Regions from separate parts of the Pseudonocardia sp. GCM10023141 genome, predicted to be linked through region 2. Evidence: riboswitches for the same ligand, from Rfam matches in the RefSeq annotation. Region 2 holds a riboswitch; each other region holds the start of a gene.

The links. Region 2 has a riboswitch for S-adenosylmethionine ahead of ACFPFQ_RS37615 (putative leader peptide). Riboswitches for the same ligand answer to the same signal wherever they lie in the genome.
Region 1: another riboswitch for S-adenosylmethionine. It lies ahead of ACFPFQ_RS05475 (FAD-dependent oxidoreductase); the one in region 2 lies ahead of ACFPFQ_RS37615 (putative leader peptide).
Region 3: another riboswitch for S-adenosylmethionine. It lies ahead of ACFPFQ_RS13700 (aminotransferase class V-fold PLP-dependent enzyme); the one in region 2 lies ahead of ACFPFQ_RS37615 (putative leader peptide).
Region 4: another riboswitch for S-adenosylmethionine. It lies ahead of thrC (threonine synthase); the one in region 2 lies ahead of ACFPFQ_RS37615 (putative leader peptide).

The regions. Positions count from the first base shown of each region.
Region 1 covers NZ_JBHSIR010000009.1:113,133-118,763, reverse strand. Annotated here, with positions in the region: gene ACFPFQ_RS05510 (FAD-dependent oxidoreductase) at 1-674, opposite strand, end outside; gene ACFPFQ_RS05505 (TetR/AcrR family transcriptional regulator) at 785-1,528, shown strand; gene ACFPFQ_RS05500 (hypothetical protein) at 1,549-1,683, opposite strand; gene ACFPFQ_RS05495 (STAS domain-containing protein) at 1,734-2,039, shown strand; gene ACFPFQ_RS05490 (hypothetical protein) at 2,089-2,289, shown strand; gene ACFPFQ_RS05485 (hypothetical protein) at 2,289-2,495, shown strand; gene ACFPFQ_RS05480 (GNAT family N-acetyltransferase) at 2,547-3,248, opposite strand; SAM riboswitch class I at 3,893-3,985, shown strand; gene ACFPFQ_RS05475 (FAD-dependent oxidoreductase) at 3,991-5,178, shown strand; gene ACFPFQ_RS05470 (aldo/keto reductase) at 5,144-5,631, opposite strand, start outside.
Region 2 covers NZ_JBHSIR010000066.1:68,944-74,574, reverse strand. Annotated here, with positions in the region: gene ACFPFQ_RS37625 (amino acid ABC transporter ATP-binding protein) at 1-538, opposite strand, end outside; gene ACFPFQ_RS37620 (amino acid ABC transporter permease) at 535-1,521, opposite strand; gene ACFPFQ_RS37615 (putative leader peptide) at 1,696-1,806, opposite strand; SAM riboswitch class IV at 1,840-1,947, opposite strand; gene ACFPFQ_RS37610 (hypothetical protein) at 2,031-2,288, opposite strand; gene ACFPFQ_RS37605 (ATP-binding protein) at 2,436-2,888, opposite strand; gene ACFPFQ_RS37600 (STAS domain-containing protein) at 2,979-3,383, opposite strand; gene ACFPFQ_RS37595 (acyclic terpene utilization AtuA family protein) at 3,442-5,211, opposite strand; gene ACFPFQ_RS37590 (TIGR03084 family metal-binding protein) at 5,208-5,631, opposite strand, start outside.
Region 3 covers NZ_JBHSIR010000025.1:66,461-72,091, forward strand. Annotated here, with positions in the region: gene ACFPFQ_RS13695 (esterase/lipase family protein) at 1-906, shown strand, start outside; gene ACFPFQ_RS13700 (aminotransferase class V-fold PLP-dependent enzyme) at 1,040-2,395, opposite strand; SAM riboswitch class IV at 2,431-2,546, opposite strand; gene ACFPFQ_RS13705 (alpha/beta hydrolase family protein) at 2,665-3,966, opposite strand; gene ACFPFQ_RS13710 (long-chain-fatty-acid--CoA ligase) at 3,963-5,558, opposite strand.
Region 4 covers NZ_JBHSIR010000006.1:172,206-177,836, forward strand. Annotated here, with positions in the region: gene ACFPFQ_RS01825 (MFS transporter) at 1-1,000, shown strand, start outside; gene rpsT (30S ribosomal protein S20) at 1,120-1,392, shown strand; gene holA (DNA polymerase III subunit delta) at 1,487-2,452, opposite strand; SAM riboswitch class I at 2,604-2,722, shown strand; gene thrC (threonine synthase) at 2,731-3,996, shown strand; gene ACFPFQ_RS01845 (ComEC/Rec2 family competence protein) at 4,075-5,631, opposite strand, start outside.

The DNA.
Region 1 (5,631 bases), on a different contig from region 2:
AGGTCACGGCCACCGTGCCCGCCGAGGTTCTTGTTGTCCGAGAGGGCGAACAGGCTTCCGGTGCCGACCAGCGCCGCCGAGGCGGGCACCGTGGTCGGCGCATCGATGACGTGGAACTCCACGGAGCTCACCCCGGTGTACGTCGGGGAGGCATTGGAGAGCAGGGGCCGGACGCGGGACCAGGCGCCGTCGGCCCCCACCAGCAGATCGGCGGTCCGGCGCGAGCCGTTCGCGAAGTCCAGGGCGTACCGCCCGTCATCCAGGCGGGCGGCGCTGCGCAACTTGTGGTCCCAGACCACCCGGCCCGGGTCGAGCGAATCCAGCAGCAGGCCACGCAGTTCCGTCCGGTCGATCTCGGGTCGCCCGCCTGCGCCAGAACTCTCGGGGGCGGCCTGGTCGATGAAGACGGTGCCTGCCTTGTCCATCACCCGCATGGCCTCGGCCTGCGGTCGGGTGAGCCCGCGGAACTGCTCGTACAGTCCCGCTTCGCGCAGGGCCAGCTGGCCGGACTCGACGTGCAGGTCGAGCAGGCCGCCCTGCCTCCGCGCATCGGCGGTGGCGTCGAGTTCGTAGACGGTGCAGTCGATGTCGTGCTGCTGCAGGATGCGGGCCAGCACCAGCCCGCTGAGGCCGCCGCCGATGACGGCGATGGATCGGGAGGACGAAGGGGGCATGCCGGCACCTCGAATGTGGTCGACGAGTAGACGAGTACGGTGTAAACGACTAGACGTGTACACCGTATTCGTCCCGTAGGATGCTCGCAACCCGCGCGAGGAGTGCAGCTGTGACCGACGAACCGCCGCCCGTCATCTGGGCGCGCCTCTCCAGTCAGGGACGTGGGCCGGCGCGCACGCTCGACCACGAGGGCATCACCACGGCCGCGATCGCACTGGCCGACGAGGACGGGGTCGACGCGATCTCGATGCGCAAGATCGCGGGACGGCTGGACAGCAGCCCGATGGCGCTCTACCGGCACGTCGGCAACAAGGACGACCTGACCGAGCTGATGTACGACGCCGTGCTGGGCGAGCTGGACCTGACCGGGATCCCGTCCGGGAGCTGGCGAGACGACGTCGCGCGGCTGGCCGGGCAGATGCGACGGCTCCATCACGCCCACCCCTGGATCGCCCGGTTCGGGCACCGGCCGTCGCTGGGGCCCCATGCCCGACGGTTCCGCGAGGCCGGTCTGGCCTGCGTGGACGGGCTCGGCCTCGGCATCAACGCGATGATGGATCTGCTCTCCACCGCCATGACGTTCACCCGTGGCTTCGTCCAGCAGGAGCTGGGGGAGGTCGAAGCGCAGCGGCGCAGCGGCCTCGACTTCGCGGGCTACCAGCGCCAGGCCGGGCCCTACATCATGCAACTGCTCAAGGACGGCCGGGCCCCCTACCTGCAGCGGCTGATCGTGGAAGCCGATGACGCTCCCGATCCGGACGTGGTGTTCGAACGTCGCCTGGCGATGGTGCTGGACGGGCTGGCGGTCAGGATCGCCGCTCGGGCTGACGTGGACACCGCCGGGCTCGGCTGATCCTCGGGGATCCGGGAGGCTCAGTCCCTCGCTGCCGGTGTCGATCGGTCGGGCGGTGGTGGGTCGTCGGGGGACTCGAGTTCGGTGATGCGGGCTCGCACCGAGCTGAGCTCGTCCTGCAGGCCCACGATCCGGGCGGCGGCATCGAGGGTCATCCCTTCGTCGAAGGGCTGTCGCACCCGGGTGGCCAGTTCGAGCTGGCGTCGTGAGTAGCGGCGGTGCCCGCCACCGGCAGACCGCACCCGTTCTCGCACAGCGCCTGTGCGCACAGTTCGACCGCCCGGGTCGGCACGTCATCATCGACCTCGGCGGCGTGACGTTCCTGGGCAGCAGCGCTCTGCAGGCGTTCATGGAGGCGCATGAGCGCGCTCGCGCCCACGACGGTGTCCTGCACATCGCCTGCGGAGGCCGACGGCATCTCCTGCGCCCGTTCACGATCACCGGCCTGGACCGGGTGCTGAGCGTGAGCGTGGAACCGGCCGATGCGCTGGCGGCCGCCCCCCGGCGTTGATCCGACCCGACCGCGTGTGACCGATCGCGATGCGGGGTAGGACGTCGATATGGCAAGGGCATTGCGGCTGCGACCACGTCGATCCGGCGGTGCCGGGGTTGACGCGGCGGCGGGGCGGGCGTGGCTGGAGCTTCGCCGACGCCGAGCAGACGACGAGGAGGGGACGTTCGGGCTGGCGACGATGCGCCGCGAGCACGTGCGCCTGCACCGCGGCGCCGTGGAGTTCTCCTACCCGGCGAAGGGAGGGTGATGCGGCTGCTCACGCTGCGGGACAAGCCGCTGCACCGGGCCTGCAACTCCCTGCTGCGGCGCAAGGGCGGGGGCGACGACCTGCTGGCGTACAAGGTCGGGAGGCAGTGGGTCGACGTGCGGGCCGAGCACCTCAACGAGCAGTTCGACGACGCCACGCGGGGCACCGTCGAGCGTGCCGTGGTGCGGCTGCTGGGCGGTGGCTGAGCGGCCGACCCCTTCCATCCTGCTGCTCAGGTTGGACCGACAGCCGCGGAGTCATGTCGCGACGCGTTCGCCTGCCGGGACCCGGACGCCCACGAACCGGTTGTGGCGGCGCAGCCGGAAGCCCAGTGACTCGTACAGCCGGATGGCGTTGGTGTTCATGGCGGCTGCGTGCAGGAACGGGGTCTCGCCGCGGGCGCGGATGCCGGCAGCGACGGCGTGGACGAGGCGGGTGGCCAGCCCCTGGCCGCGGAAGTCGGCATCGGTGCACACGGCGCTGATCTCGGTGAACCCCGGCGGGTGCAGGCGCTCGCCTGCCATCGCGATGAGGCGGCCGCCGCGGCGGATCCCGAGGTAGGTCCCCATCTCGATGGTGCGGGGTGCGAACGGTCCGGGTCGAGCGCGCTCGACCAGCGCGAGCATCTCGGGAACGTCGGCGTCCCCGAGGGGGACGGCCTCGGCGTCGGGTGCGGCCGCCACGCCGTCGTCGACGAGCTGCACTCCGGCGCCGTCGGAGACGACCTCCCAGCCGGCAGGCGGGGGTGTGCGCAGACCGGAGAGGGGCGCGACGGCACCGGGGCCGATGAGGTCGGCGAGGTCGCGCCACGCCGTGTCGTCGGGTTCGGCGGGCAGGGTGACGAACACCGAGACGTCGGGTCGGTAGCGCACGGCGAGGCCGTGGCTCACGGCGAGGTGGGCGTGCGGGCCCAGCAGGGACGCGCGCGCGGGATTGTCGAGAACATGCCACTCGCTCACAGCTGAAGATCCTTGTCAGGGTGTCCGCGCGCAGGAGTCACCCTGCAGCGGCGGGGCGGGAGGAGGCGGGCGGGCCGCCGGGTTCCGGGTCAGGATCGACAGGAACCGGGAGGGGAGCCGAGCCCGTCGAGCCAGCGGCGTGCCACGAGCACGCGTGCGGGACCGGGCATCTCTCGACCTTCCAACGGGATCGACGCAACGGGATCGACGCACGGGATCGATGTCGACTCCCGCACCCTAACCGGCCCCGACGGGGCAGGGGGAGGGTGAGTCCCGGCACAGGGGACCGCACACAGCGGCCGGACACAGGGTCTGGTCATGTCAGCCGGTGCGCAAGGCGCGATGATGGCAAATTGGCCGCCATTCGCTTTGTTCTCGAGCGATTCCGGCTGTCCCGGCGGGATCCGTCCGACGTCCCTTTCGCCCGCCTGAGTGGTCGCGTGCAGTTTCGCGCGCCTGCTCGTCGATGTCCTGGAGCCACCATGTCCGACGATTCCCGCAGGTGTCGCCGGTCTCCGCACCGCACTGATCCCGGTTCGTTCACCGCGTCGAACGCCGGCCGACAAATGTCCGACGTGCTGACTCCGGTTCGCCCACCCTTCGGAAACATTGACACTTCCCGCTGACGGCCGCCTAGGCTCAGGAGTCCATCCAGAGCGGCCGAGAGACCTGGCTCGTCGACGCCGCAGCAACCACGCCGTGCCACGGTGGGGTGCTCATGCCGGGACCGATGGGAGGCGTCATGCCCCACTCAGCTGTGTCCCACTCAGGTGTGCCCAAGCCGGGCCGTCGATGTCCGGCGCGCAAGCACCGCGACGTCGTCGACTGCGTGGTCATCGGCGGGGGAGTGGTCGGGGCGGCCGCGGCGTGGCAGCTCGCGCGTCGCGGCCAGGACGTGGTCCTGGTCGAACAGTTCGACGCCGGGCACACGCGGGGCGCGTCGCACGGTTCGTCGAGGATCTACCGGCAGACCTATGCGTCGACGCCCTACGTGGAGCTCGCCGGTGAGGCGCTGCGGCTGTGGCGCGAGCTGGAGACGGAGACGGGTGCCTCGGTGCTGCAGATGACCGGTGGCATCGACCACGGTGATCAGGAGCTCGTCGCGGAACTGGCGCTCTCGCTGGCCCGGCACGGCATCGACCACCGGTGGCTGGGCAGCGACGAGGCGATGGCCCGGTGGCCCGGCATGGTGTTCGACGGTCCGGTGCTCTACCAGTCGGATCGGTCGGGACGGATCAACGCCGACCAGGCTGTTGCGGCGCTGACGGCGGCGGCGGTCGGGCGCGGTGCCGACGTCCGGCACCGCACCCGGGTCAGCGCGGTCACCGTCTGCGGCCCCGACCTCGTCGAGGTGGAGACCTCCGCAGGCTCCGTCCGTGCGCGACGTGCCGTGGTCGCGGTGGGGGCGTGGACGGAAGCGCTGGTCGGCGGCCTCGTCGAGCTGCCGCCGCTGCGGGTGACGCAGGAGCAACCGGCGCACTTCCCAGTGCTCGGGGCCGGCCCCTGCACGCCGTTGCGCCACGTCGGGTGGCCGACGTTCATCCACCACGCCGGTCCGGAGCAGGGATGGCCCAGTGGGGTCTACGGGCTGGCGACCGAGGAGGGATGCGTGAAGGTCGGGTTCCACGGGGTGGGGCCGCTCTGTCACCCGGATCGGCGGTCGTTCGAGCCGCAACCGGCGCAGCTGCGCCGCTTGCAGGACTACGTCGCCACGTTCCTGCCAGGGCTGGACCACCAGCGGCCCGAGCCGATCAGCTGCACCTACACGTCCACTCCGGACGCGAACTTCGTGCTCCGCAGCCAGGGCCCGGTCGCGGTGGGTGCCGGCTTCTCCGGGCACGGCTTCAAGTTCGCTCCGGCGCTGGGGCGGGTCCTCGCGGACCTGTCGGCGGGCGTCATCGACGAGCAGCCGCTGGTGCCCACCGGCTGACGGCCGCGCCTCGGTCGGCCCAGCGGGGTGCCGCCTCGCCCGCGGCCGCGAAGCGCGCGGCCCAGATCCCGTCGAGCTCGGCGGTCGTCGCGTCGTCGAGGACGACCTCGTCGACGGCGACGTTCTCGGCCAGGTGCACGGCGCTGCCGGTGCCGGGGATGAGGAGCGTGTTCGGTGCGTGCCGCAGGAGCCACGCGAGCCCGACCTGCGAGGGCGTCACCCCGAGCCGCGCAGCGGCGGCCACCACCTCGGGCTGCTCGGTCACCTTCGGCATGCCGGCGAACCGGGAGCCGAGCGGGAAGAACGGCACCCAGGCGATCCCCTCCGCGGTGCAGAGCTCGAGCATGTCCTCGAACTGCCGCGCGACGAGGCCGTAGGCGTTCTGGACGCACGCGATGCCGGCCGGCAGCGCTCTGCGCAGCGTGCCGATCCCGACAGCGCTGAGCCCGATCG
Region 2 (5,631 bases):
GGCCGCCGGAGAGCTGGCGCGGGTAGGCGTCGGTCTTGTCGGCGAGCCCGACCCGGCTCAGCAGGGTGCGGGCGTGCGCGCGGGCCTCGGAGCGGGAGCTGCGGCCGGTGGCGACGGGGGCGGCGGCGACGTTGTCCAGCGCGCTGAGGTGGGGGAAGAGGTTGAAGCTCTGGAAGACGAACCCGATCCGGCTGCGCTGGGCGAGTATCGCCCGCTCGCTCAGCTCCTTGAGCCGCGTGCCGTGGTGGCGGACGCCGATCGGTTCGCCGTTGATGCTGACGTGGCCGCTGTCGAGCCTCTCGAGGTGGTTGATCGAGCGCAGCAGCGTCGACTTCCCCGATCCGGACGGGCCGAGTACCACCGTGACCTTGCCCGGTGCCACGGTCAGGTCCACCCCGGCGAGCACGTGGTGGGTGCCGAACCACTTGTGGGCGGAGTGCACCTGCACGGCAGCGGGGCGCACCCCGTCGAGCACCTCCCCGAGCACGGCCGTCCCCGTCCCCGTCCCGGCGGCCGTGTCTGATGTCGTGCTCGTCATCGGATCGCTCCTTCCCTGATGCGTGCCCGGAGCACGGTGGTGCCGGTGCGCAGCTTCTGCAGGGGTGTCGGGGGCAGGGTCCGCAGCGCGCCGCGGGAGTAGTGGCGCTCCACGTAGAACTGGATGATCGACACGATGCTGGTGAGGATCACGTACCAGACGGTGGCGACGACCAGCAGCGGCACGATGTCGCCGGAGTAGGTGGCGCCCATGCTCTGCACGGTGCCGAACAGGTCGAGCAGCGACACGTAGAACACCAGCGAGGTGCTCTTGATCAGCCCGATCAGCTGGTTGACGTAGGAGGGCACGATCGCGCGCAGCGCCTGGGGGAGCACGATCCGGCGGAACTGGTAACCGCGGGGGAGCCCGAGCGCAGCCGATGCCTCGTGCTGCCCCTGGTCGACCGAGAGGATTCCGGCGCGCACCACCTCTGCGGCGTAGGCGGCCTCGTTCAGGCTCAGGCCGATCACGGCGATGACCATGTCCGTGGCCAGCGTCGTCACGCCGAACGTCACGAACGCGGGTCCGAAGGGGATACCCAGGCTCAACGACTTGTAGAGGGCGCTGAAGTTGTAGAGGAACAGCAGCACGACGATCAGCGGGACCGAGCGGAACAGCCAGATGTAGATCCAGCTCACGGCCTGCAGGACGGGGCTGCGGGAGAGCCTGCCCAGGGCCAGCACGATGCCGCCCGCCAGGCCGAGCACGGCGCTGAACGCCGTGACCTGCAGCGTGATGACCAACCCGTCGAGGACGACCGGGCGCAGGAACCAGTACGCGAAGCGGTCCCACTGGTAGAAGGGGTTGGTGATCAGGCCGTGGACGATCTGGGCCAGCACCACGAGTACGACGACGGTGGCGATCCACCGGCCGGGGTGGCGCAGCGGGATCACGCGCGCAGCGGTGAGGTCCGGCTCGGGCCGGTCGTCGGTGTCGACCCGGTTCAGGCGGGGTGGCGGGGGTGGCGGATCGGACCGGGACACGGTGGATCGGCCGGAGGGAGGCACGCTGGAACTCCAGTGGACTCGGGGGGCGTCCGGGCAGCACGCATCGCAGCGGCGCGCTCGGTGAGGGGGACGTACGGAGTCCGCGCCGGTGCGGTCCGGCGCGGATCAGGAGATGGTCAACAGCGCGGGGTCAGTGCCCCGGGTGTGAGATCAGGAACGACAGAGCGCGCTGCTGACGCGCTGCAGGTCGATGTGGCGGCGGGCCGCTCCGGTGGCGCGGCCGTGGCATCGCCACTGCGCCAACCACGAAGTGGTGTCCATCGCCGCCACCGCCACCTGTTCTGCCCGCCGGGGGCATCGCGCTTACCGAACGTGCGTCGGTCCGGTCGTCACCTGGAGCACCCCACCGCGAGCGAGGGTTGCCGGCCAGCAAGCCAGGGCTTGTCGCTGACACTCATGACCTGTCGGAGTGGACGTTAAGTCGGCTGCGCGGGCGTTGTCAACGTGTCGGCTGCGACGCCGTCGGTCCCGGCCGTCGGCGCGGATCAGCGGACGTTGCGGCGCATCACGAAGGTGCGCAGCTCCTTGCCGGTGCCACCGCAACCGCCGCAGGTGCGCCAGTTCTTGCCGGTGAAGTCGCGGATGCGGGGGCTGCTGGCACAGGAGCTGCAGGCCGTCCACGGCCAGAGCTGCACCGTGGCGAGCCAGAGGAGCAGCCCGGCGAGCAGACCGAGCGTCCAGTTGGCCGTCCACGCACCGACGAGGATCAGGCCACCGCCGACGAACACCACGAACGGCCTCATGGCAGCACCCGTTTCTCTTGGGAGCCTCGAGCATCGGCGCGCCGTCGGCACGTGACACGAGTAGCCGGCTACCTCAATCGAGGTAGCCGGACGGGTGCGGCCGCGACATCGGTCACGGAGAGTGATCGCTCGGCACCGGTGTGACGTTCATAGCTCGCCACTCGGCCGATCCGCGGGTCGCCCGAGTGGCGAGCGGTCGGGGACCGGCGCTGCCAGCGGCTGCTGGAGGAGTACCTGCGTGCCGTGGCGGTCGTGGTGGATGAGCACGCAGGTGAACAGCTGCTGCATGAGGCGGATCCCCAGGCCGTGCCCGGTCGGCCGCGGCTCGGCCGCGGGAACGCGCCACTGCCCGTGGTCGCGCACCTCGATCCAGAGCGCCTCGGACTCGGTCCACAGTGTCACCTCGATGGTGCCGTGGCGCCCGGGTTCGTACGCGTGCGTCACGGAGTTCGTGACGGCCTCGGACACGGCGAGGACGATCTCGTCCCGCCGGTCCTGCGGGATGTTGCACAGGCAGCGCCGGAGGTGGCGGCGCAGCGGGGAGAGCTTGGTCGGGTGGGCCGGGATGGTGAGGTGGGAGAACTCGACGAGCTGGGACAACAATCCTCCAGCCTGGCTGGACACAACAGGGCCGGGTTCCCGCGGCGCCGGCCTGTCAAACCCGCTGGGCCGAACCTGATCGGCCGGATCTCAACTCTCGAGCGCCGCCGCGACGGTCGGGTGCAGCGGGAGGACCTGGTGCAGGTGCATGACCTCCCACGGCTGGGTGACGGCGACGTGGTCCGGCGGCGCCACGAGGCGCAGGTTCGTCGGCGCGTGCCGGGCGTCGGCGGCCCGGGTGGCCAGGTTGGCGAGCACGCCCAGCCCGCTGGAACCGAGGAACGAGACCGCGGACAGGTCGATGACGACGGTGGCGACGGCGGGCTGGTCGAAGGCGGCGTCGACGGTGCTCATCAGCTCGGGTGCGGTGTACAGGTCGAGCTCGCCGCGGACTGCCACCACCGTTGCCGAGCCGACGACGGTGGTGGTGAGTTCCAGTCCCGGGCGATCGGTCTGCGGGTCGTCGAGACCGGAGTGGGTATCGCGTCCTGTCATGGCGGGCACGCTATCGCGCTTTGCTCCGATCGGCCCAGTCCATGATCACGAACCATGATCACCGGCGCAGCAGGGCCTCCGGGATGTCCACCAACCGGCTCCGCAGGTACTCGCCCAGCCCCTTGGCCTGGGGATCCGGCCGCGTGGCCGAGGCCACCCCATCGCCCAGCAGGCCGACGACCACGATGTTGACCGCGCGCAGGTTCGGCAGCTCGTAGCGACGGATCGCCAGGTCCGCGGCCTCGGGAAGGAGCTCCCGGATGCGCTCGACGGTGAGGTACGCCCGCAGCCAGCGGTACTCCTCGTCGGTGCGGGTCCAGACTCCGATGTTGGCGTTGCCGCCCTTGTCACCGGACCGGGCGCCGGCCACCGTGCCCAGCGGGTGCCGCGTCGTGGGCCCCCTGACCGGGGTGTGGTCCGCCGCTGTCGGTGCGGCCGGTGCGGGGCCTGCCGGCGGGTGCGGGATCGTCTGCTGCGTGCCGTCGGGCAGCGTCACGCGGTGCTGGACCTCGGCGGCGGGCACCGTGGTGGGCCAGTAGACGCCGAAGGCGCTCTCCGCGGACGGCGGGGTGGTGGTGTGGAAGCCGGGGTAGCCGCCGAGCGCGAGCTCCATGGTGGTGTTGGAGAAGGCGCGGCCCACCTTGCGCGCGTCGGGATCCTTGACGGTGATGCGCAGGTGCGCGGTGGCCTGGTCGTTGACGGGCGCGTCGGCCCGGTCGAAGCGCAGCAGCCGCACGTCGGTCTCGGCGAAGCGCTCCTTGCCGCCGAGCAGCCCGAACAGCTGCTCCTCGGCCCACGCCGCCTTCTCCTCGATCGCGGTGCCGGTGAGCACGAGCGTCATGGTGTTGCGGAAACCGCCCTGGTAGTTCAGTGCCACCTTCAGCCGGTCGGTCGGCGCGCTCCCGCGGGTACCGCTGATCCGCACGCGGTCGGGCGCCTCCTGGTCCAGCCGCAGCGTGTCGAAGTGGGCGGTGGCGTCCGGGCCGAGGTAGGCGGGCTCCGCGATCTCGTAGAGCAGCTGGGCCGTGACGGTGCCGACCGAGACGAGCCCGCCGGTGCCGTCCGGCTTGGTGATCACGCTGGAGCCGTCGTCCGCGATCTCGGCGACGGGGAAGCCCGGGTAGCGCCGGTCGGTGATCTCCTCGAAGAACGCGTAGTTGCCGCCGGTGGCCTGCGGACCGCACTCGATGACGTGGCCCGCGGCCATCGCGCCGGCGATCCGGTCGACGTCCTCGCGCCCCCAGCCGTGCCACCACGCCGCGGGCCCGACGACGAGCGACGCGTCGGTGGTGCGGCCGGTGACGACGATGTCGGCGCCCGCCCCCAGCGCCTCCGTGATGCCCCAGCCGCCGAGGTAGGCGTTGGCGGTGACCGGCTCGACGCCGGCCTCGGCGAGCTTGCGACCGGTGTCGAGGTGCACGAGGTCGTGCCCGGCGGCCTGCAGCTCCGCGAGCCGTCCGACGAGGTCGTCACCGTCGACGTGGGCCACCTGCGGGGCCAGTCCGAGCCGCCCGGCGAGCAGCCCGATCTGCTCGGCCAGCCCGCCGGGGTTGAGCCCGCCCGCGTTGGCCACGATCTTGATCCCGCGGTCGAGGCAGGTGCCCAGCACCTGCTCGAGCTGGACGAGGAACGTCTTCGCGTAACCCGCGGACGGGTCCTTCTGCCGCGCCTTCCAGAGGATGAGCATGGTGAGCTCGGCGAGGTAGTCACCGGTGAGGACGTCGATGGTCTCCCCGGACACGTGGCCCTCGACCATCTCCCGCGCGGCGGCGAGGCGATCGCCGTAGAAGCCGGAGCAGTTGGCGATGCGGACCGGACGCCTGGTCATCGGCTGCTCCCGGCCGCTACGGCGCCGGGTGCTCGGCCCGGTCCCGGTGCGCCGGCGAAGGCCTGCGCGATGGAGATCCATGCGGTGGCGGCGGGCCCGGTCACCGCCAGCGCGGTGTCGGTGACGTGGCGGCGCTGCGTCACGACCAGGCAGAAGTCCAGCGCCGAGCCGGTCACCCGGTCCGTCGCATCCGGATCGCCCCACTCCCACCGCGCGCCCGATGGCGCCTCCAGCGCGACGTGCACGGGAGCCTCGGGCGCGGGGCGGTTGTTGAGCGCGAACGCGAACCCCGCGGTCTGCACGCCGAGGTGCGCGACGTGGCGCAGGCGGTCGGTGGGCTCCCGCACCGCGCCGACGGCGTCGGCGATGTCCTGCCCGTGCGCCCAGGTCTCCATCAGCCGCGCGGTCGCCGACGAGGCG
Region 3 (5,631 bases), on a different contig from region 2:
GCGCCGGCCGCGAACGCCGAACCAGCCCGGCCGCTGCCGGTGCCGTACGGCGCCACGGCGCTGGCCACGGCCGAGCTGGGGCCCGACGTCGATCCACCGGGGTCCAACGACTGGACGTGTCGCCCCAGCGCCGAGCACCCGAACCCGGTGGTGCTGGTGCACGGGCTGCTGGCGTCCCGCAGCGTCAACTGGCAGACGATGTCGCCGCTGCTCGCGAACGCCGGCTACTGCGTGTTCGCCCTGACCTACGGCCGCGTCACCGAGGTGGCGCCACTGAGCCACGTCGGTGGCCTGCGGGCGATGGAGAGCAGTGCCGCGGAGCTGGGCGCGTTCGTCGACCGGGTCCGGGAGGCCACCGGCGCCGACAAGATCGACCTCGTCGGGCACTCCGAGGGCACCGTGATGCCGCAGTACTGGCTGCAGTTCCTCGGCGGCGCCGCTCAGGTCGACAAGTACGTGGCGGTCACCCCGCTCTACCGCGGCACCCTGGCCGACCCGCTGCCCGTGGCGCTGCTCGCCGACGGGCTGGGGATCCGGCCACCGCTCTCCGCGGCCGTCGCGGCGGCCTGCGCGTCGTGCCCGCAGTTCATCTCCGGATCGGACTACCTGGACCGGATGAACGCGCAGCCCGGCGGCGCCGCCGTCCCCGGCGTCACCTACACCACGGTCATGACGCGCTACGACGAGCTGGTGGTGCCCTACACCAGCGGGCGGCTCGACGCCCCGAACGCCACCAACGTCGTGGTGCAGGACGGCTGCGAGATCGACCTGTCCGACCACCTCTCGATCATCACGACGCCGCGCACCGGGCAGATCATCCTCAATGCCCTCGACCCGGCCCACGCCGTCAAGCCGCCCTGCGGCGTCTCGCTCCCCGCACTCGGCGGCTCCCCGGTCTCGAGCTGACGCACACCCTCAGGTGCTGACGCATACCGTCAACGGTGTGCGCCGGCCCCTGATGATGTGCGCCGGCCCCAGACGGTGGGTGCGAGCGAGACAGTGGGTGTGAGCGAGACAGTGGGTGTGAGCGCTGCGCGGCTCAGTGCCCGGCGGGACCGCAGGCGGGCCCGACCGGCAGACCCAGCGCGCCGATGCCCAGCGGGTCGATCGGGCGCGGGTCGGGCGTCGGTGCCCAGCGGCCGTCGATCGGTGCGTAGGTCCAGGACGCGCCGCGGGTGACGAGCGTGGTGAGCGCGTCGATGAGCCGGTCGATGTGCTCGGCGGTGGTACCGACACCGATGCTGACACGGACGGCCTCGCCCGAGTCCGGGTTGAGCGTGGCGAGCAGCGGGTGGGCGCAGAAGCGGCCGTCGCGCACGCCGATGCCGTGCTCGGCCGAGAGGTAGGCGGCCACGTAACCGGCGGGGCGGTCGGCCACCGTGAAGCTCTGCACGGCCACCTGGTCGGTGCTGTCGGCCCAGATCCGCAGCGTCTCGACACCGGGGATGGCGGCCAGCCCCGTGCGCAGCCGCTCCAGCAGCGCCCGCTCGTGCTCGAGCGCCGCCTCGGCGAGCACCGGTGCCAGCGTGCGGCAGGCCTGCGCGAGCGCGGCCGCGCCCAGCACGTTGGGCGTGCCGGCCTCGTGGCGGTGCGGGGCCGGTGCCCACTCGACGCCGTCGCGGGTGACCTCCTGCACCGCGCCGCCGCCTGCGAGGTAGGCGGGCGCGGCGTCGAGCCAGTCGCGGCGGCCGATCAGCGCGCCGGCACCGTAGGGCGCGTACAGCTTGTGGCCAGAGAGGGCGAGGTAGTCGACGCCGGTGGCGGCGAGGTCGATGCAGCGGTGCGGCGCGAGCTGCGCGGCGTCCACCACGACCCGGGCGCCCGCAGCGTGCGCGATCGCCACGATGCGATCGACCGGCAGCACCTCACCGGTGACGTTGGACGCCCCGGTGATCGCGAGCAGCGCGGTGGGGGTGGAGCGCAACGCGGAGTCGAGCTCGGCCAACGTCTGCTCGACGGTGGCCGCGGCGCGGACGACGCGGTGGGCGCGACGGCGCCACGGCAGCAGGTTGGCGTGGTGCTCGATGTCGAGGCAGAGCACCTGGCCGGAGTGCGGCACGCAGCCGGCCAGCAGGTTCAACGCGTCGGTGGTGTTGCGGGTGAACACCACGACGTCGTCGGAGCGGGCACCCACGAACGCGCCGACGGCCGCGCGCGCCGACTCCAGCACGGCGGTGCTCACCTGCGAGGCGTAGCCGGCGCCGCGGTGCACGCTCGAGTAGTACGGCAGCAGCGTGGTGATGTGGGCGGCCACGTCCTCCAGCGCCGGCGCGCTCGCGGCGAGGTCGAGGTTGGCGTAGGTGATCGTCTCGCCGGTGACCAGTGGCACCCGCAGGTCGGCCCCGACGACGCGGGGCAGTTCGGTGCAGGTACGGGCGAGGGTGGGCGTCGACATAGCAGTCTCCTGGCCAGGGGACCCCGCTCGTGTGGAGTCCGCGCTTGCCCCTGCGCACTGCGCGCAACGGCCTGGTCGTCACCCGGAGCACCCCACCGCGGAGGAGGGTTGCCGACCAGCAAGCCGGGGCTATGCGCTGGCACTCATGACCTGAAGAGAAGGTAACACGGGAGGGTGGGGCGGCCGCAAGATCGGCGTGGAGGTGACGGCGGCCACAGCCCTGCCGGCCTGCCTGTCGAGTCGGCCTGCCGGCCTGCCTGTCTGCCGGGTCAGCCGAAGCGCTCCTGCAGCCAGCCGGTCAGCAGCGCCAGCACCTCGGGCGCGATGGTCGTCGCGATGGCCGCGTACTCCGTGACCGCCCCGGTCGTCGCCGGCTGCATCAGGTGGTTGACGCCTGCGACGGTGCGCACGGTGGCGTCGGGGTTGCCGGCCAGCAGTGCTCGCATCGCCGGTTCGCTCTGCGCGGGTGGTACCTGCACGTCGAGCTCCCCGAAGACGGCCAGCACCGGAACGGTCAGTGCGGCCAACGCGGGTGCGGGGTCGTACGCGACGAACGCGCGGAACGCGGGGGAGACCGGGATCATCTCCTCGATCCGGTCTGCGGCCGGCCGGTCCTCGGGTGGCATGCCGGTGAACTGCTCGGTGATGCGCTCGCGTGCCAGCGCGCGGGCGCCGTCCAGGTCCTGGGCCACCAGCAGCCGGCACAGCTCCTGGATGAACTCCACCTGCTGCTCCACGGCGTCGGCGGCGAGCCCGGCCTGCTCGGCGACGAGGCGGTTCTGGAGCACGAGCACCTCGGCGCCCGGAGCGGCCGGACCGGCGAGCGCCACCACGAACGCCACGGCGCCACCGGCTCGCCCTGCGGCGAGCGGGGCCAGGTAGCCGCCCTCGCTGTGCCCGCAGAGCCCGATCCGCGCCGGGTCGATGTCGGGGCGTGCGGCCAGGTGGGAGATCCCGGCCAGCGGGTCGAGTGCCAGCTCGTCGTAGCTGCACTGCGCCTTGGTGCCGCCGGACCCGCCGACGCCACGGTCGTCGACCCGCAGCACCGCGAACCCGGCTCGCGTCAGCGCGTCGGCGAGCACGAGGAACGGCTTGTGCCCGGCGATCGACTCGTCGCGGTCGTGCGCGCCGCTCCCGGTGATCAGGACGACGGCCGGGTGCGGGCCACCGGTCGGCGGGACGGTCAGCGTGCCAGCCAGCGTCACCGGCCCGCTCGCGAACGTCACCTGCTCGCTCCAGTACGGGAACGGCGGCTGCGGCTCCTGCGGTCGACCCGCCGCCGCCACCGTGCCGCGGACCAGCGTGAACGGGAAGCCCCGACCGCCCTGGTTGTACTCCCCGGCGATGGCGTCGTCGATCAGCGTGCCCGTGAACCGGGCCCCACCCGGGATCGACGGCACGGCGAAGCGCACCCTCGTGCCCTCCACGACGACGTCGGCCAGCGGCAGTCCCTGCAGCCCCTGCGCGGGCACCGCTGCGGTGCCGCCGGCCGCGGTGAAGGTGATGCCGACGGCCAGCTCCGCCCCCGGCGTCCGGATGGTGCCGTGCCAGTCACCGGTGAGGTCGGTCATCGGGGGGCGGGCTCCCCGACGATCCGGGCGACGACGTCGTGCGCGCCGTGGTCGGACCGCAGCTGCGTCTTGAGCACCTTGCCGCTCGGGTTGCGCGGCAGCGCCTCGACGATGGCGACCTCACGCGGGCGCTTGTAGGCCGCGAGGTGCTCGCGACAGAACGCGTCGATCTCCGCGGCCGTGGGCGGGTCGGCCGGGTCCCGCGGTGCGATCACCGCGAGCGGGGACTCGCCCCACTTCGGGTCGGGCACCCCGATGAGGGCGACCTCGGCCACCTTCGGGTGCGCGGCGAGCACGTTCTCCACCTCGGCGCAGTAGATGTTCTCCCCGCCGGAGATGATCATGTCCTTCTTGCGGTCGACGACGAAGAAGTAGCCGTCCTCGTCCTCGCGGACCAGGTCGCCGGAGTGGAACCAGCCACCCCGGAACGCCTCCGCGGTCTCGGCGGGCTTGTTCCAGTACCCGTCCATCACGAGCGGGCCGCGGTAGACGATCTCGCCGACGTCACCCTGCGCCACGTCGTTCATGTCGTCGTCGACGACCCGGACCTCGACGTTGAGCATCGGCGTGCCGATGGAGCCGATCTTGCGGATCGAGTCCTCGCCGCGCAGCACGCACGTGACGGGGCTGCACTCGGTCTGCCCGAACGCGGTGATGATGTCGCCCTGCGGGAACGTGTCGATCATCGTGCGCAGCAGCGTGGTGGACGCGGGCGCCGCACCCCACGAGAGCTGCTTCAGCGCGGAGAGGTCGCGGTCCTTGATGCCGGGCACGGCGCAGATGGCTGCCCATTGCGCGGGCACGAAGAAGCAGCCCGAGACGCGCTCGCGCTCGAGCAGGTCGACCATCGCGGCCGGATCGAAACCTCCCGACGGCGTCATCACCGTGGCACCCGCGACGACCATGTTGAGGTAGAAGCCCGCGACACCGGCGATGTGGAACATCGGTGCACCGGAGAGCCCCACGCGCTCGTTGCCGCTGTCGCCGAGGTGGATGATGTTGCTGTAGGAGTGCAGCAGCAGGTTGCGGTGGGTGAGCACGGCACCCTTGGGGCGCCCGGTGGTGCCCGAGGTGTACATGATGAACGCGGGGTCCGTGTCCGGCACCGCGGGAGCAGGCACGGTGCCGTCGGCAGCGGCGAGCAGGTCGTCGTAGCCGTCGCCGATCGACACGAGCGCCGCCACCTCGGGCACCATGGCCTGCGCGGCCGCCGCGAGCGGTGCCAGCGCGTCGTCGGTGACGAGCACGACCGATCCGCTGTCGGACAGGACGTAGGCGACCTCCGACGCCACCATCCGGAAGTTCACCGGCACGCAGATCGCGCCGAGGCGCAGTGTCGCGGCCATCGCCTCGACCAGCGGCACGCTGTTGAGCCCCAGCACCGCCACGCGGTCGCCCGGGGTGACGCCTGCCGCCGCCAGCACCAGCGCGAACCTGCCGATGCGCTCGTCGGTCTGCGCCCAGGTCAAGGTCAGCTCGCCGTCGCGGAAGGCGACGCCGTCGGGGTGGATCCGGGCGTGCCGGGCGATGATGTCGCTCATCGTCATGCCACGGCCGGTGGTGATGCCCGGGGCGGGCGCGATCACGGTCATCGGGATCCTCTCGGTGCGCGTGTCCCCACTCTGGCGCTCACCCGCTGCCGCGACAAGCCCCAAACCGTCAGGT
Region 4 (5,631 bases), on a different contig from region 2:
GTTCCTGCTCGGGTCCGTCAGCGGGCGGGCGGTGGATCGGTTCGGCCCCCGACCGGTGCTGCTCCTCGGCGCGGCGACGCTCGCGGCCGGGCTGATCCTGACCTCGATCGTGCAGCACCTGTGGGTGGGCTATCTCACCTACGGTCTCGGCGTCGGGATCGCTGTGGCCTGCGGCTACGTGCCGATGGTCGCCGTCGTGGGCGCGTGGTTCGACCGCAGGCGGGCGCTGGCGCTCGCCATCGCGATCGCCGGGATCGGCGTGGGCACGCTCGTCGGGTCGCCGCTGGCCGCCGCCGTGATCGCGGTGCAGGGCTGGCGGCAGACGCACGTCGTGTTCGGGGTCGCGGGCGCGGCCCTGCTCGTCCTCTGCGCGATAGCGGTCCGTCGCCCGCCTGCGGCGCAGGGCGCACCCGCGCTGCCGATCCGCGAGCTGGTGCGCACCCGGGCCTTCCGCTCGATGTACGCCGCGACGTTCCTGGCGTCGCTCGGGCTCTTCGTGCCGTTCGTGTTCCTCCCCACCTACGCCGCGGCGGCCGGAGTGCCGCCAGTGGCCGCCGCGGCGCTGATCGGCGTGATCGGGGTGGCGAGCGTGCTCGGACGCCTGGCCATCGGGGCCATCGCCGACCGGGTCGGGCGGATCCGCATGTTCCAGGCCAGCTTCGCCGTCTTCGCGGTCAGCTTCGGGATCTGGCTGGTCGCGTCGGCGCTGCCGGCGCTCGCGCTGCCGCTGCTCGTCGCCTTCGCGGCGGTGCTCGGTGTCGGGTACGGCGGCTGGATCGCGCTGCAGCCCACGGTCGTCGCGGAGATGTACGGCGTCCGCGGGCTGGGCGGGATCGTCGGGCTGATCTACACCGCGGCCGGGTTCGGTGCCCTCCTGGGCGCGCCACTGGCCGGGCTGATCATCGACGCCACGGGTACGTTCGGATGGGCCATCGCCGCGGCGGGCGTGAGCGCGCTGGCAGCGTTCGCCAGCCTGCTCCCGCTGCCCGCGTCGGGGTGATGTCGGGCCCGCGGAGCAGCGCTGTAGCATGGACAGCCGAGCGCCCGGCGTGCTCGCACGATCCATCCGCCGCCGGAGCCATGACCAGACCAGCGGCAGAAGAACTCGAGGCAAAACGCGTGGCCAACATCAAGTCCCAGATCAAGCGGGTCAAGACCAACGAGAAGCGTCGCCAGCGCAACAAGTCGGTGCGCTCCTCGGTGCGTACCGCTGTGCGCAAGTTCCGCGAGGCCTCCGAGGCCGGTGACGTGGAGACCGCCAGCACCCTGCAGCGCGCTGCCAGCAAGGCGCTCGACAAGGCGGCCTCCAAGGGCGTCATCCACAAGAACCAGGCGGCCAACCTGAAGTCGAACATGGCCAAGAAGGTGCACGCGGCTTCCACCGCTGCCTGATCGCCTCACGTACTTCACCCGACGGCGTCGCCCCCTTTCCCAGGGTGCGGCGTCGTTGTGCTGTGCAGGACTGGGCTGTGCGGGAAGGCGCCGCTCAGCGGGACTCGCGCGCCGTGCACATCCGCTCGACCGCACGCTCCAGCGCGTACTCGGGATCGGCCGCGGCGCCCTTGACGTCGGCGTTGACCTCGGCCGCCGCGGCGAACGCCACCGCGAGCGAATCGGGGCGCCAGCTGCGCACCTGCTGCTGGGCCTTGCGGATCTTCCACGGTGGCATCCCGAGCGGGCCGGCGAGCTGGTTGGGATCGCCCCGGCCGGCCGCGCCGACCTTGGCCAGCGTGCGCATGGCGTCGGCCAGCGCGTCGGCGACCAGCACCGCGGGCACCCCGAGCACCTGCGCCCAGCGCAGCGCCTCGAGCGCGCCGGCCCGATCCCCCGCCACCACCTTGTCGGCCACGGCGAACCCGGTGGTCTCGGCCCGGCCGCGGTGGTAGCGGCGCACCGCCTTCTCGTCGATCGTGCCACCGGTGTCGGCCACCAGCTGCCCGGTGGCCGCGGCCAGCTCCCGCAGATCGGAGCCGACGGCCTCGATCAGCACCGGCACCGCTGCCGGCGCGATCTTGCCGCCGGCGCGGCGGACCTCGGCGCGGACGAAGTCGGAACGCTCCTCGGCGCGGGTGATCTTGTTGCAGATCGTGACGACCGCTCCCTGCTTGCGCAGCGCGTCGGCGAGCGCCTTGTTGCGGGCTCCACCGGCGTGCACCACGACGAGCACGATGCCGTCGGCCGGGTCGGCAGCCTGCGCGAGGATGGCCGTGGCGAGATCCTTGTTCACCTCGTGCGCCGCCTGCAGGACGATGACCCTGGCCTCGGCGAACAGCGACGGTGACAGGCTGTCGGCCAGCTCGTAGGGCGAGAGCTCGGTGGCGCGGTAGCGGCGGACGTCGGCGCTCGGATCATCGGCTCGGGCCTGCGCCACCACCTCGTCGACGGCACGCTCGACGAGCAGCTCCTCCTCACCGAGAACGAGCTGGAGCGGAGCTGCGGTCATGGCGTCCATGCTCGCGCACGACACCGACAACCGAACGTCCGGGGCGGACCGCGTGGGGTGACGGGGCTCCCAGATCCTGGACGACGGTTGGGGACGCGGCCCTCCGTGGCGTACGGTGATGGTCATCCGCGGGCCCGTGCGCCGGCGGCCAACTGAATATGGCTCATCCAGAGGGGCAGAGGGAACGGCCCGTTGAAGCCCCGGCAACCGGCGACGCGCGTGTCAACGCGCTCGATCACGGTGCCAACTCCGGCCCGCATGGTGCGGGAAAGATGAGGAGTTCTTCAATGACTCTGCTTTCTGACGTCTCGACGTCCACGTCCCTCGATCTCGGTCCGGCCGTCGCGCTGTCCTGTCGCGAGTGCGGTCACCAGATCCCCCTCGCCGCCGAGTTCGCGTGCCCCCAGTGCTTCGGCCCCCTCGAGGTGGCCTACGAGTTCGGGGACGTCACCCGCGAGTCCATCGAGGCCGGCCCGAAGAACATCTGGCGCTACCGGCAGCTGCTGCCCGTGCCGCCCGGCGTCCAGGACCACCCCAACACCGAGCCCGGCCTGACGCGGCTGATCAAGGCCGACCGGCTCGGCGCCGCGCTGGGCATCAAGAACCTGTGGGTCAAGGACGACACCGGCAACCCCACGCACTCCTTCAAGGACCGTGTGGTGGCCGTGGCACTGGCCGCTGCCCGCGAGCTGGGCTTCACCGTGCTGTGCTGCCCGTCCACCGGCAACCTGGCCAACGCCGTCGCCGCCGCCGCGGCCCGCGCCGGCTGGGACTCGGTGGTGCTCATCCCGAAGTCGCTCGAGCAGGCGAAGGTGCTCACCACCGCCGTCTACGGCGGCACCCTGCTGGCCGTCGACGGCAACTACGACGACGTCAACCGCCTGGCCACCGAGCTGGCGGCCGAGCACGAGGACTGGGCGTTCGTCAACGTCAACGTGCGGCCCTACTACGCCGAGGGCTCCAAGACGCTCGGGTACGAGGTGGCCGAGCAGCTGGGTTGGCGGCTCCCCCAGCAGGTCGTCATCCCGGTGGCGTCCGGCTCGCAGCTGACCAAGGTCGACAAGGGCTTCACCGAGCTCGGCAAGCTCGGGCTCGTCGAGGCCACGCCCTATCGGATCTTCGGCGCCCAGGCCACCGGCTGCTCCCCCGTCGCGAAGGCGTTCGCGGAGGGCCACGACGTGATCCAGCCCGTGCGGCCCGACACCATCGCGCGCTCGCTCGCGATCGGCAACCCGGCCGACGGCCCGTACGTGCTCGACACCGTGCGCCGCACCGGCGGGGCCGTCGAGCACGTCTCCGACGAGGAGGTCGTGGCCGGCATCCGGCTGCTGGCCCAGACCGAGGGTGTCTTCGCCGAGACCGCCGGTGGTGTCACCGTGGCCACCACCAAGAAGCTCGTGGAGTCCGGCCGGCTCGACCCCGACGCCGAGACCGTGCTGCTGATCACCGGCGACGGCCTCAAGACGCTCGACGCCGTGGCCGGCCAGATCGGCCCGACGGCCACCGTGCCCTCCACCAGCAAGGCCGTGCGCGAGGCGCTCGAAGGCCGGTAGCGGACGCACGCACCCGGCCAGGTCGCACGCGGCGGTGGCGAGCGAGCTCACCAGCTCGTTCGTCGCCGACGCGCCGGATCATCGCCGGGGCGGAGCCCGCGCCGCTCGCCCGATCCGCCGCCCTGCCGCCCGCGGGCCGGATCGGCGAGCCCGGACCGGATCGCCCCTGCTGACGACGGCGAGATCGGGACGCCCGTCGTGATCGGCGTCGCCTGCCACTGTGACGACGGCGACGTCGCCGGCCTGGTCGGTGCGCCGCACGGCAGCTCCGGCGTCGGCCAGCACGGTGAGCAGCGCGACGTTGGGGTGGCCGTAGGGGTTGCCGGCACCGACGCTGACCAGCACGGCGCGTGGTGCCACGGCGTTGAGGAACGCGGGAGCGGTGTAGCGGCTGCCGTGGTGCGGCATCTTGAGGACCTCGGCGCGCAGGTCGGTGTGGGCGGCCAGCAGGTCGGCCTGCGCCGCCAGCTCGGCATCGCCGGGCAGCAGCACGCTGCCGGTGGCCGTGGTGGCCCGCAGCACCAGTGAGCTGTCGTTGACGGCAGTGCCGTCGTCGGGGTCGACGACCGCGGCGGGGTGCGTCGGACCGATGACGTCGAGGGCGAGACCGGGCCAGTCCAGCCGCTTGCCGGCGGTGAGCTCCACGAGCGGTGCCTGCGCCTGCGCCGCGATGTCGGCGACCTCCCGCAACGCCCACGCCGGCTCGTGGACCGGACCCAGCGCGACCCCGCCGACGGGGCGGCCGCGCAGCGCGCCCGCGAGCCCGCCGATGTGGTCGGCGTGCAGGTGGCTGATCACCGCGAGTGCGATGCCCTGGACGCCCAGCCTGCGCAGGCAGCCGTCGATGAGGCCGGCGTCGGGACCGGCGTCGACGAGCACCACCCAGCCCGGACGGGCGGTGGCCAGCACCAGCGCATCCCCCTGTCCGACGTCGCAGGCCACGACGCTCCAGCCGGTGGGCGGCCAGCCCGGTGGTGCGACGCGGGTGGGCACCAGCACCAGCGCGAGCCCCAGCAGCACGGCCAGCAGCAGGGCCCGCCGCCGCGGCGAGCGGCCCCACCACCACAGCAGCACCAGCACGACGACCAGCAGCGCAGCCCCCAGCACACCCTCCGGCCACGGAACGGCGGCCCCGGACACCCCGGCCGACCGATCGGCGATCATCACCAGCCAGCCGACAGCGGGCCCGGCCGCCCACGTGCACGCGTGTGCCAGCGGCGTGCTGATCGGCGACACCAGCGCGGCGAGGACGCCCAGCACGGTGGCCGGTGCCACCGCCGGTACGGCCAGCAGGTTGGCGAGCACCGCGATCGGGCTGACGAGCCCGCTCAGCCCGGCGATGACCGGAGCCGTGACCACGAACGCCGCGGCGGGCACGGCCACCGCCTCGGCCATCCAGCCGGGCACCCGGCGCCTGCGCAGCGCGAGCGCCCACGCGGGCGCGAGCACCACCAGAGCCCCGGTGGCCAGCACGGACAGCGCGAAACCGGGGTCGAGCGCGAGTGCCGGATCGGCCAACAGCAAGACGATGACGGCCGCGGCCAGCGCGGGCAGTGCGGACCGACCGCGCCCCATGGCGAGCGCGAGCAGCACCACCGCCCCCATCACCGCAGCGCGCACCACGCTCGGCGACGG